Regions from separate parts of the Pedobacter sp. NJ-S-72 genome, predicted to be linked through region 3. Evidence: riboswitches for the same ligand, from Rfam matches in the RefSeq annotation. Region 3 holds a riboswitch; each other region holds the start of a gene.
What was found. Region 3 has a riboswitch for S-adenosylmethionine ahead of ACWYN3_RS06155 (O-acetylhomoserine aminocarboxypropyltransferase/cysteine synthase family protein). Riboswitches for the same ligand answer to the same signal wherever they lie in the genome.

Region 1 (3,097 bases), 300 kb from region 3:
CTTTCCTGTCAGATAAGAGTTTTTGGATTTTCGGCGGTTGTTGGCAGCATCCCAGTAAGGACTTCCAAAAAATGGACTATAGAAACCATCAAGGCTTGAATATTTGCCGTTTTTCCAATCTTTATATTCTAAGATGGGAATGTTTGCAGGAACATTGATCAGATCTGCATAGACTGCATCGGTTGCGCTTGTAATATCATAGTTGTTTTCTATATAGTTAGCAGAGTAGTCTATATTCAGTGATGGAAGAATCTTTCGGGTTCCGTTAAACCGGACAGAAGTTCTGGTGTATTTATCACCAGGTGTGGTTCCTTTGCCATTCAGGTATTGCCCTGCAACATAGGTTGTTGATTTATCATCTCCTGAGGAAACAGAGAAGTCAGACTGGTTACTTATTCCTGTTTCCCAGAAATCATTCCGGTCTGATCTTGGCGAATAGACAGCTTGCTGTTGTTCTCCATTAGCTAATGGAAATCCAAGCGGCCTTAAACTGCCATCAAATGCAGGCCCGAATTGCTGATTCTCAGTAGGGCTGAAAACCTGTCCATCGGATGTAGATCCGGCACCGAACCTGGTTTGGAGTTTAGGAAAGAAACTTACTTTTTCTAAAGTCGTGGTATTTGAAAAACGAACAGTCGGTTTCCCGTTTTTACCTTTTTTTGTAGTGACCAGTAAAACTCCGTTAGATGCCTCTGAACCGTATAATGTAGCGCCGGCTGCCCCATTTAGTACAGAGATTTCTTCTATATCTTCGGGGTTCAGGTTGTCTAATATTGTGCTGGGAACAACTACGTTATCAACGACAACCAAAGCTGTGTTATCTCCTGTAAGTGAGCGGTTACCTCTTAATACAAGCCTGTAGTTAGGGTTAACTCCGCTGGAAATAGCATTTGCCTGTAATCCGGCAATTTTACCTACCAGGCCTCCTGAGATTGTTGGAGACTTACCTTTGGAAAGTTCTTCGGAGGTTAATCTAGTTGCGGTATAACCTTGTTCTTTTGGTTTACGAAGGATACCACCCGCTGAAACCACTACTTCATTTAAGTTGTTATCGTCAGGGGTAAGGGCTATTGCTACTGTCGTTTTTCCATTGAGTTTATGTTCATACTTTTTGAAGCCGATGAAACTGACAATCAGAATATCTTCTGATCCTGAGCTTTTAATGGTGAATGAGAATTTCCCATTTGCACCTGTTACGGCACCCAGATTGGTATTTTTCAATTTTACACTTACCCCAGGCAGGGGTAAACCATCTTCGGTAGAGGTTATTGTTCCGGAAATTGTTTTTTTTTTCTTGCTGTGCCTGAGCCATATTTGATATAGCAAGCACAAACAAGAATATAAAGAGTTTGAGTAAAGTCTTTCTCATTGTTGATTTTCGTGAAATTTTGGGTATAGGTTGTTTAGGTCAGTTTAGAAATCTAAATAACTCGTTAATAAAATCGTGAAGGATATTGATTATCTGCTATCTCCTAACAGCTAGGATTTGATATACGATTGAGGATATCTGTGGGCACGGGGTAGGTAATTGTTATTTTCATTATATTTGTTTGAGTGGTTTAAAACATTAATTAATTCGCATTTGTGTTGGATAACCGTTATATCTCAATAAGGAGCGGGCTCTAACCGCTCCTTATTATTTTAAGGTTTGTCATTTGAAATTTTAAGAATTGTAATTTATTGCATAGTATGCTCCTTTCCTAAAAAGAATAAATCTGTTAATTTTATATCTCGTTAATTATCGTTCTTTTCTCTAAGAAAGCCGTCTGGCTTTATAGCTGAATCGGGATGGAATGAATGCTTCGTCAATTGAATAATTCATACTTATCTTTATTACTTACGTAATAAGGAATTAGCACCTTGTAAGGAACAGGTTGCTAAGACATCGATGGGCCTTTCCCTCCGTCTTTCTTGATAAGAATTGTAATTGTAAGAACTGATTATAAGACAAAAGTAGTCATAAATAATAAAAACTACTAATTTAGTATACTTTTATTTTCTCTCTGTCGTTCGTCTATATTTCCGAGGTTGTTTCCTCGCATTAAACTGCGATCAGAGAGCGAGAGAGGCCTATTTGGATTTTACATCAAAGATTTCTGCCAGCTTATTCTGAAGATCTTCTTCTCTTAAACCTTTGGCAATAATTTTTCCGGAAGGGTCAATCAGGAAGTTAGCTGGTATAGATCTGATCCCGTATAATTTTGCTGCTGCATTATCCCAGAATTTTAAATCTGAAACATGTGTCCAGGTAAGTTTGTCGTCTGCGATTGCTTTTAACCATGCATCTTTTTTGCCGGGCTGATCCAAAGAAACTCCTAATACTGTAAATCCTTTGTCTTTGTACTTGTTGTAGGCAACAACTACATTAGGATTCTCTTTTCTGCAAGGGCCACACCATGATGCCCAGAAATCAACTAAAACATATTTTCCTTTAAAGTCTGATAGTTTTACCGGCTTATCATTTACATCGTTCTGTGTAAAATCTATAGCTTGTAAACCTACTTTTGTTTTTTTTGCGGCATCAAAGAAACCGGCAATATTTTTTCCTGTACTGGTTTCACGAACCTTGGGGAGATAGTCCATTGTATAGCTGTTCTGCTTCTGATTGCACTTTTTCATCTGTAGCCAGTTGAGACAGAACTACCAAACTGATGTAAGAATCTGTGTTTTTACGTGCAAAATCAAGGTAAATAGGAGTCAGGCCTTCTGAAATAGAATCATGACGTTTATAAAAACTATCCAGGAAAGCTTTATCATTTTTCTGCTCGGGGGTGAACTTATAATATTCTGCGCTTAGTAGTGCAAGCTGATCCTGAACAGGCTTTGAGATCGTTTTAAGCTTATCATTATCATTGTTTATCAAAGAACCGGTAACTGTAGCTTTTTTTAGTGAGTCGGTGGAGGTTATGGTAATATTAGCTGGCTCCAGATAAAAGGAGAGTGCATCATTTTTGGTTCCTTTAACACCTGATTTTTTAAATAAAGTACTTCTAACCGGGTCTTTGATTTTCCCGTTGAAAGCAAACACTCCTTTTTGTGCTGTAGCAGAATCCAGAATGCTTTTTCCGTCTGCATTATAGCTCAGGAAGACTTTAAC
Region 2 (3,097 bases), 2.8 Mb from region 3:
CAGTTAAGATATTCGGGTCAAAAATGATATCTTCTGCTGGAAAACCTATTTCGTCTACTAATATATCATAGGAACGTTTACAGATTTCTTTTCTGCGTTCAAAGTTGTCGGCCTGTCCATTTTCATCGAAAGCCATCACAACGATAGCGGCACCGTAATTCATAATCTTACGGGCACTTTCACGGAATTTATCTTCTCCTTCTTTTAATGAAATAGAGTTGACGATGCCTTTTCCCTGTAAACATTTTAGGCCATTTTCAATCACACTCCACTTAGAGGAATCGACCATGATTGGCAGTTTAGAAATATCCGGTTCTGAAGCAATAAGATTAAGGAATTTAGTCATTGCGGCTTCGAATCAAGCATCCCTTCATCCATGTTGACGTCAATAACCTGCGCACCACCTTCTACCTGTTGTCTGGCAACGGTCAGGGCAGCTTCATAGTCACCACTTAAAATTAACTTAGAGAATTTTGGGGAGCCCGTGATATTGGTTCTTTCACCAATGTTGACAAACATGCTGTCGGGCGTAATGGTTACGGGTTCTAATCCGCTTAAACGTAGGTAACGAGGTATTTCTGGTATTTGTCTTGGAGTAATGTTTTTAGCTTTTGCGGCAATAGCAGCGATATGCTCTGGCGTGGTGCCACAACAACCACCCACAATATTGACGAAGCCGTTCTGAATAAAATCTCCAACCATCGAGGCTGTTTCACTTGGCATCTCATCGTAAGCACCAAATTCATTTGGTAATCCCGCGTTTGGATAAGCAGATACATAACATGGTGCTTTTGCAGCCAGTTCTTCAATATGGGGTCTCATGTCTTTTGCGCCAAGGGCACAGTTTAAAGCCAATGCTTAAAGGGTTTGCATGAATAATTGAGTTCAGGAAAGCTTCTACAGTCTGACCGGACAGGGTTCTGCCTGAAGCGTCTGTAATTGTTCCGGAAATCATAATTTCGATTTTTCGGTCAATGACTTCTTCATATCTTTTGATCGCAAAAATTGCTGCTTTAGCATTTAGTGTATCAAAAATAGTCTCAATTAACAGCACATCAGAACCGCCGTCAACCAGACCTCTGACTTGTTCATAATAGGCATCAACCAATTCATCAAAGGTTAAAGCCCGGTATCCCGGATCATTTACGTCTGGTGAAATAGATAGGGTACGGTTGGTTGGCCCAACGGCTCCGGCTACAAAACAGATCCGGTCTGGATTGGCTGCCATGAACTCATTTACTGCTTCTTTAGCAATTTTAGCCCCTTCAAAGCTCATTTCATAATCGAGCTCCTCCATCTTATAATCCGCAAGGGAGATCCGTTGCGTACTAAAAGTGTTGGTTTCAATAATATCAGTACCTGCTTTGAGATATTCGGTGTGTATGGCCTTAATAATATCGGGGCGTGTAATATTCAGCAGGTCATTGTTACCTTTTACATCGCATGGGTGATCTGCGAACCGCGCTCCTCTGAAATCTTCTTCAGTCAGGATATAGCGCTGGATCATGGTGCCCATAGCACCATCGATGATTAGTATTCGTTTTGCAAGCTCTTCTCTTATGCTCATTATCTGTATTGATGGATAGCCATTTTTCCGTATTAAAGCAATTATAATGCAATGCAATAATCGAACACAGAAAAATTTTATATAAACAGGCCTAATCAGAAATCCGGTGTCGGATCGAATTAACTTATCTTTCAAGAACAACCGAAGCTGCTCGAGTAGAATGTAGCACCTTGTAAGCACAGGTTGCTAAGACTTCGTCGGGTCTAATCCCTCCGTCTTTCTTTATAAGCTGGCTACAAAAATGCAACAAAGAAAAATCATTTCCAAGAAAATAGAGTTTAAAGCATATAAAATTGCAAAAATCAGGCAAATGTACAGTGGGTACGGAACAATGTTCTGTGGTTTTGAGAATGTAAGCTAAAAGGGAAATGGATATTAAATTCATAAAAAAAAGCTGGAAGGATTTTAGTCCAGCCAGCTTTTTTATAAAGTTTTATTCTTCCTTATTTTCTTCCTCCGAAGATTCTCAATAAGAAGATGAAAATGTTCAGGAAGTCAAGATATAGGGATAAAGCACCCATGATTGCTAATTTTTTAGTGTCATCAACAGCCATAGTACCGCCGTTTTCTTCGATACCAGCACCGATACGTTTTAATTTCTGAACATCATAAGCAGTTAATGCAGTGAAAATCGCTACACCGAAGAAACTCATGATATAGTCAAAACCTGAACTTTTCAGGAACATATTAATTACGCTTGCGATAACCAAACCAACTACACCAATCATTAAGATTGATCCGAATTTGCTTAAATCTGTGTTTGTGGTATAACCCAGGATAGCCATTAATTAAGCCAAAATATCCCTGCGGCAGCAGCAAAACAAGCTACTACTGAAGTTGTAGTATAAATCAGCAGGATAAAACTCAAACTAACACCAGTCAATAGTGAATATAGAATAAATACGCCCACTAAAGCACCATAGGATAGTTTACTCAGTCCTGCACTCATTAAAAGAACTAGTCCCAGTGGTGCAAACATTACTGCATAACCTATAATTGACATTTTACCTGTTTCCGGGTTAAGAAGGTATTGAAGCATTTCAGGGGTATTGGCCATGTACACAGCTGCAAATGTAGATATACCCAGTGCTACGAACATCCATAAAAACACATTAGCAAAGAATTTCTTTGCAATAGTTCCTGATTGGTTTTCCACAAAAACTGATTGTTGTGACCAATTATTATTATTGTTATCCATGTTATTTTAAAATTTAATTAAATATACGAATCTATTTGTATCAGCAAAAGCTATGCCCCTAGTCTTTTTGTCAGAATTTCTTCAACTTTATGGAAATTTGAAGAGGTTTGGCTGTTCTCCATGCCAATTCGTCAAGTTCGCCACCGAAATTAATATAGTAATCGATGTTGCTGCTTCTGAATTCTTCAATTACATGGGGGTTGAAATTTACACCGGTGATCCATCCATCTTCCACATCCTGAAACCATTCTTCATAATAGCTATCCTCTGAAGCATGAAAATTAAGGATGTTTTCTCCGATCAGGATGAACTTATTGATTCCTTCGTCAATC
Region 3 (3,097 bases):
TTAATATCGTCGATATGTTCAATTCCTACAGATACTCTTAATAATTGCGGAGTGATACCGGCAGCAGCCTGTTCTTCTTCACTTAATTGCTGATGCGTAGTTGCTGAAGGTTGTATAATTAATGTTTTTGCGTCACCTACATTGGCAAGGTGACTAACCAGCTGAAGTTCGTTTACAAATTGAACGGCTTGTTCTTTACCCCCGTGTAACTCAAATGAAAGCACAGCGCCAAATCCATTTTTAAGATATTTCTTTGCATTTTGATGATAAGGGCTGCTTTCAAGACCAGGATAAAAAACCTTTTTGACTGCCTCATGATTTTCAAGCCATGTAGCCAGCGCAAGCGTGTTGTCAACGTGTCTTTGTACACGTAATGATAAAGTTTCCAATCCCTGGATAAGCAGGAAGGAGTTGAAAGGAGAGATGGCAGGGCCGAAATCTCTTAACCCTTCTACTCTGGCGCGGATAATAAACTGGATATTTCCAAAATCACTGCCAATACCAAATACATCATTAAAGACAAGGCCATGGTAACCTTCAGAAGGGGAGGTGAACTGTTTGAATTTACCATTTCCCCAGTTATAGTTTCCGCCATCAATAATTACTCCGCCAATACTTGTTCCATGTCCGCCGATCCATTTAGTTGCAGATTGAACCACTATATGTGCGCCATGCTCAAGAGGTTTGAATAAATAACCTGCTGCACCGAAAGTATTGTCAACGATTAATGGCAGATCATATTTTTGTGCGATTAAAGACAGTTTTTCAAAATCGGGGATACTGAATGATGGATTTCCAATGCTCTCCAGGTAAATCGCTTTGGTGTTTTTGTCTATTTTGGCTTCAAAGTCTTGTGTGTCATCGCTTTCGGCAAATCTTACTTCTATTCCTAAACGTTTGAAAGCAACTTTAAAAACTGGTTATAGCTACCACCATACAGATGAGGAGAAGAAACAAAGTTGTCACCTGCTTCCAGTATATTATTTAATGCGATAAATTGAGCAGCCTGTCCCGAAGCAACCGCTAAACCAGCAACACCACCTTCCAGTGCAGCTACACGTTTCTCGAAAACGTCGGTTGTGGGGTTCATTAAACGGGTATAAATATTGCCAAATTCTTTTAGAGCGAACAGGTTTGCGCCATGTTCTGCACTTTTAAATCCGTAAGAAGTAGTTTGGTAAATTGGTACGGCTCTTGAACCAGTTGTTGGGTCAATTTCCTGACCTGCATGAAGTTGTAATGTTTCGAATCTATAATTTGCTGACATGATTTCGCTGATTTAAAGATGATAAATGGACTTTATAGACAGATACGGGGTTTTATGCTATTGCAAAATCCGTATAAGGGATTGCATACCTCTGAAAAAAGGCCTTCCGGTTGAAATAAAACTAATTTTACGTGGAAGATTGTTGTTGTTAGCCGATGCAACAACACATACATGCAATAATTTGCAGGTGTTTAATCGTGTAAGAAACAGGTTCGCCTGATTGTGATGGTTGGTGATTTGTTTTCATTTTGTCTTAATTTATCTTTCCAGAAAACACTATGTTAACTGGTCAGGAATTGGCACCTTCTCCATTTGGGAGGGTTGCCAGTGGGTCACGGAGCCTGTCTCTCGCCACTTCTTTATAAATCAAACCCAGATTGTGGGTTGACTTGAATAGCTTTCACTATATAATTACAAATGTAGAGCTTTTGTCTCTAATCTCAAAATAATATTCTGAAAAATAATTAAGATTCTGTTTGTAAGTAACTTAAAATGAATATTGTACCCTGTTAAAATGTGGTTTAGCATGTTTTTTTAGGCTAAAGCCTGCTCCAGATCAGCAATAAGGTCATCAATATGTTCTAGTCCAACAGATATCCGAATTAAATTCTGTGGGGTTTTAGTGTCCGGGCCTTCTACCGAAGCGCGGTGTTCAATTAAACTCTCTACACCACCAAGGCTCGTTGCCTGGGCAAATAGTTTGACCTTATTGACTACTTTTCTCGCATCCCCCCTGACCAATACAGATAACATACCGGAAAATCCACCCATTTGTTTTTTTGCGATTTCATGCTGAGGATGAGAAGGGAGTCCGGGGTAAAATACAGCCTCTACTTTTGAGTGTGCAGATAAATATTTTGCAAGTGCCATACCATTTGCTGCATGTCCCCGCATTCTGTATGGTAAGGTCTTGATACTTCTTAATAACAGGAAGCAATCAAAAGGAGAGGGTACCGCGCCGCCAGTTTGCTGAATATTTCTGATTCTTTCCCATAATTCATCCTGAACAGCAGTGACTAAAATACCACCCAGCACATCACTGTGGCCGCCAATATATTTAGTAGAAGAATGCATGACAAGATCTGCGCCATGCAGAATAGGATTTTGGAAACAAGGAGAAGCGAAAGTACTGTCACAGGCAAAGGTTAATTGATGCTTTTTAGCTATTTCAGAAACAGCAGATAAATCTGTAACCTTTAATAATGGATTAGAAGGTGTTTCAACCCATATCATTACTGTGTTGCTTTTGATATGTTTTTCTATTTCACTGACCACAGTAAGATCAATAAAATCTATGCTCAGTATTCCCTCAAAAATTGACTGCAATTGTTTTTTGAAACCCCAGTACATATCATCAGGTGCAATAATATGGCTACCCGGAGGTAAGGCCTGAAAAACAGTCATTCCGGCTGTATTTCCAGAAGAAAAAGCACATGCATCTGCACCTTTTTCCAGATCAGCCATTACTTTTTCCAGTGCAGAACGGTTAGGGTTGCTGACACGGCTATACATATGTCCGCCAGGGTAGCTACCATTTTCATCCCTGAAAAATGTAGTTGAGAGGCTAATTGGCGGGGTTACATCCCCTGTGGCACTGTGGGTTAGATTTCCGGCATGTATAGCAATCGTTTCTGTCTGCATAGAATTTAGGTTTTTGGCGTTTTTTGGCAGGATTTATGTAAGCTGTTTTCGAAAATACAAGATATGAAAAGAATATTAGTTATAGCGGCCATTTTATGTAGTTCATTGATGGTTTTACAAGGCTGTTCACCTAAGGGTGGTGCAGGTGCTACCTTGAAAAGAGGAAATGTGTCTGGAAATTGGGTGTTA
Region 4 (3,097 bases), 2.3 Mb from region 3:
TTATTAAAATCCAATCTTCCTTCGGTATTGTTTTCGCTGAAGGTATAGGCATCTTCTTCATAAGAACCAAATGGGGTGCCATTTGTTCCATAGGCGATTTTGATTTTTCTGCGGTCTGTATAATAATCGTTTCCTGTTCTGAAGTTTGCAGATAAACCATCTATTTTTTTTTATAATTTAATTCCGCGCTTCCAATCAGCCTGTTACGGACCTGGCCAACTGTGTTCTCGTAAGCAACAAAATATGGATTGCTATAATAGCTGTTATTCCAGTTGATATTATTTCCAAAGGCATCTTTATAGGTTTTTAACTTGTCTACGTCAACCTGACGACCGAACCAGGTAAACTGCAACATTGTACTGCTTGCTCTTTTTCCACCTGAACCAGGCAGGTTAGCAGCACTGCTGTTTACATAATTTACTAAGGCATTGAAAGTTAATTTTGGCGTTATTTTATAGGTTGCATTTAGGAGGAAGGAGTTTTTTTTGATTGTGATGAATTTGGAATAACACCTGTTTGATCCAGATTGTTGTAGGAGAAACGTAAATCATATTTATCTCCTGATCCTGAAATAGCGATGCCATTATTAAGGGTACGACCCGTATTAAAGAAATCGCGTACATTACTTGGATGTGCGATAAATGGAACTGGTGTGCCATTAGAGAAAAAATTGCGGAATTAAACGTCCATCTAATCTTGGTCCCCAGCTTTCATCTACACCATCATTAATGCCTCCGCCTTTACCATCTACATAACTGAATTGCCCGTTAGCACCCTGTCCGTATGAATTCTGGTACGATGGGATGGTTAATAAAGTTGAAAATGTAGCATTTGAATTTACACTTATCCCCAATCCCTGTGCATTTTTACCTTTCTTAGTTGTAATCAATACGACACCAGCAGCAGCTCTGGACCCATAAAGGGCAGCCGCATTAGGCCCTTTTAGGACACTCATAGATTCAATATCTTCAGAATTGATATCTGAAATTGTATTGGCAAAATCGCGTGATCCACCTGTGCCTAAATTTTGTGCATTATCTACTGGTACCCCGTCAATAACAAATAATGGCTGATTATAACCTGATATGGAAGTTTCTCCTCTGATGATGATCCTGGATGAACCCATATCGCCCTGACTATTGGTTACCTGTACACCGGCTACCCTTACCTGATAAAGCATTGATCAGATTCGTTTCTTTTGCCTCAGATAAATCCTTTGATTTTAGCTCCTGTACTGAATAACCCAGTGATTTCTTTTCTTTAGGGATGTTCAAAGCAGTAACAACAACTTCACTTAAGGCGTTTGAAGATTCTTCCAGCTGAACAGCAAACGAAGTTGCTGTTGTTATTTTAAGCTCCTGATTGCTATAACCAATGGATACGATTCTTAGTATATCGTTTGGTTTAGCGGTGATACTGAATTTACCGTTGCCATCTGTCTGGGTACCGATATTTGTTCCTTTAACGGTAACACTTACCCCAGGGATAGGTTGCCCGTTAGATTTCTCTGTGACCACTCCAGAGATTTTTGAGGATTGTGCCGCAGCAGTCTGTACGATTAGAAAGGATAGTATTATCCCAAATAAGTATTTGTAAGTTTTATACATATCTAATTGAATAGCGGAATCATGTTCCGGATTTAAAAAATGGTGTGTTATTTTAAGATCGCTGATCAGCTGATCAGCGATTATTTGTTATGCGTTAACAACAGCAGGTTTTCTGCATATAGCTGTAAGACTGCATATATAGAAGATGTATTGGAGCAGAGCTGCTCTTAAAATGGGTGTGTAATTGTGTTTTCATCGAATTATATAATTGTTGTGTTTATTTCATCTGTATTTATGATCCGGATATCCCCTGAAGGTTTTTAATCCCAGAAATGATTAAGGAAACAGATGACAGTAAACCAAATTATTATATGATTATAGCTGTCACTTATCTTTTCCGCTTCATGTGGATAGGAGTTAGCACCTTTTACGTTATATTGTATAGGTTGCTAAGACTTCATAGGGCCTTTCCCTCGGTCTTTCTGGATAAGTAAAAATCAATGAACATTTTAAATCTTTGGCAAATATATAAATAAACTACTAAATCTATAGTATTTATTTTGTTAATGATGTTTTCTGAGATTTGGCAGACAAATGCTAAGGGATATTTTAGAGCAGATTTACAAATTATGAGGTAGTTCAACTAAAATGCACGAATGTTTGTAAGAAATAGTAGTATTTCTCTTTAAAGTGACATAATGTGAAATTGTTGACTATTTAAAGAAGGGCAATTCTCTAATTATTGCGTTTTTCATATATTATTTGATGTTTTTTAGTGAAAAATGTAATTTTTAATAAGTAATCGGGGTTTTTTTTTGTACTACATATGTAACTTTTGTGTTAAAATAATTTTAAATTTTTTTTTTTTGACTGCTAAATTATTTTACCTTACGGACGAATCACTATTAAAACCTAAATTTTTTATGAAAAAAAAAAGACTACTATTTTTCTGTGTCTTTTTGCTGTTTGCTATACAAGTAAACGCGCAAGATAAGACAGTAACGGGGACTATAACCTCAAAGTCCGATGGAATGCCACTTCCAGGTGTTACCATCCGTGTTAAAGGAGCGAAACAAGGAGCAATGAGCTCTACAAATGGAAAGTTCTCCATGTCTGTTCCAAAAGAGTCAACTACTATTGATATCAGTTACATTGGGTATGTTGCTCAAAGTATAACCATTCCGGGGTCTAATATTGTAAATGTTTCTTTATCTGAAGATTCAAAGCAACTGGAACAGGTTGTGGTTACAGCAATGGGTATTTCCCGGAAAAAGAATGAGCTGCCATTTGCTGCTCAGGAATTGAAAGCTGAGGAAATTACCAGAACAAGAGATATTAACCTTGTAAACTCATTAGGTGGTAAAGTTGCTGGTTTAGATGTTAAACGTAGCAATGCCATGGGTGGATCAACAAATATTGTTATCCGTGGTGCCAAATCCATTACTGGTAATAACCAGGCGTTATTCGTAATTGATGGTGTTCCCGTGTCAAATGCAAGTTCCAACACTGCCGATCAGAATTCGGGCCGTGCTGGTTATGATTATGGTAAT

Region 1: it holds a riboswitch for S-adenosylmethionine, as region 3 does, so the genes downstream of both, ACWYN3_RS08235 (carboxypeptidase-like regulatory domain-containing protein) here and ACWYN3_RS06155 (O-acetylhomoserine aminocarboxypropyltransferase/cysteine synthase family protein) in region 3, are expected to answer to the same signal.
Region 2: it holds a riboswitch for S-adenosylmethionine, as region 3 does, so the genes downstream of both, metH (methionine synthase) here and ACWYN3_RS06155 (O-acetylhomoserine aminocarboxypropyltransferase/cysteine synthase family protein) in region 3, are expected to answer to the same signal.
Region 4: it holds a riboswitch for S-adenosylmethionine, as region 3 does, so the genes downstream of both, ACWYN3_RS31965 (carboxypeptidase-like regulatory domain-containing protein) here and ACWYN3_RS06155 (O-acetylhomoserine aminocarboxypropyltransferase/cysteine synthase family protein) in region 3, are expected to answer to the same signal.

The regions. Positions count from the first base shown of each region.
Region 1 covers NZ_CM132681.1:1,242,583-1,245,679, forward strand. The annotation lists gene ACWYN3_RS08235 (carboxypeptidase-like regulatory domain-containing protein) at 1-1,332, opposite strand, end outside; SAM riboswitch class I at 1,822-1,921, opposite strand; gene ACWYN3_RS08240 (peroxiredoxin family protein) at 2,071-2,583, opposite strand; gene ACWYN3_RS08245 (DUF4369 domain-containing protein) at 2,558-3,097, opposite strand, start outside.
Region 2 covers NZ_CM132681.1:3,730,139-3,733,235, reverse strand. The annotation lists partial or broken gene metH (methionine synthase) at 1-1,567, opposite strand, end outside; SAM riboswitch class I at 1,689-1,798, opposite strand; gene ACWYN3_RS24845 (Bax inhibitor-1/YccA family protein) at 2,011-2,352, opposite strand; gene ACWYN3_RS24840 (Bax inhibitor-1 family protein) at 2,352-2,765, opposite strand; partial or broken gene ACWYN3_RS24835 (hypothetical protein) at 2,816-3,097, opposite strand, start outside.
Region 3 covers NZ_CM132681.1:938,741-941,837, forward strand. The annotation lists partial or broken gene ACWYN3_RS06155 (O-acetylhomoserine aminocarboxypropyltransferase/cysteine synthase family protein) at 1-1,267, opposite strand, end outside; SAM riboswitch class I at 1,523-1,635, opposite strand; gene ACWYN3_RS06160 (trans-sulfuration enzyme family protein) at 1,802-2,908, opposite strand; gene ACWYN3_RS06165 (hypothetical protein) at 2,972-3,097, shown strand, end outside.
Region 4 covers NZ_CM132681.1:4,846,688-4,849,784, forward strand. The annotation lists gene ACWYN3_RS31950 (TonB-dependent receptor domain-containing protein) at 1-164, opposite strand, end outside; gene ACWYN3_RS31955 (hypothetical protein) at 161-355, opposite strand; gene ACWYN3_RS31960 (TonB-dependent receptor plug domain-containing protein) at 659-1,180, opposite strand; gene ACWYN3_RS31965 (carboxypeptidase-like regulatory domain-containing protein) at 1,137-1,607, opposite strand; SAM riboswitch class I at 1,933-2,040, opposite strand; gene ACWYN3_RS31970 (carboxypeptidase-like regulatory domain-containing protein) at 2,471-3,097, shown strand, end outside.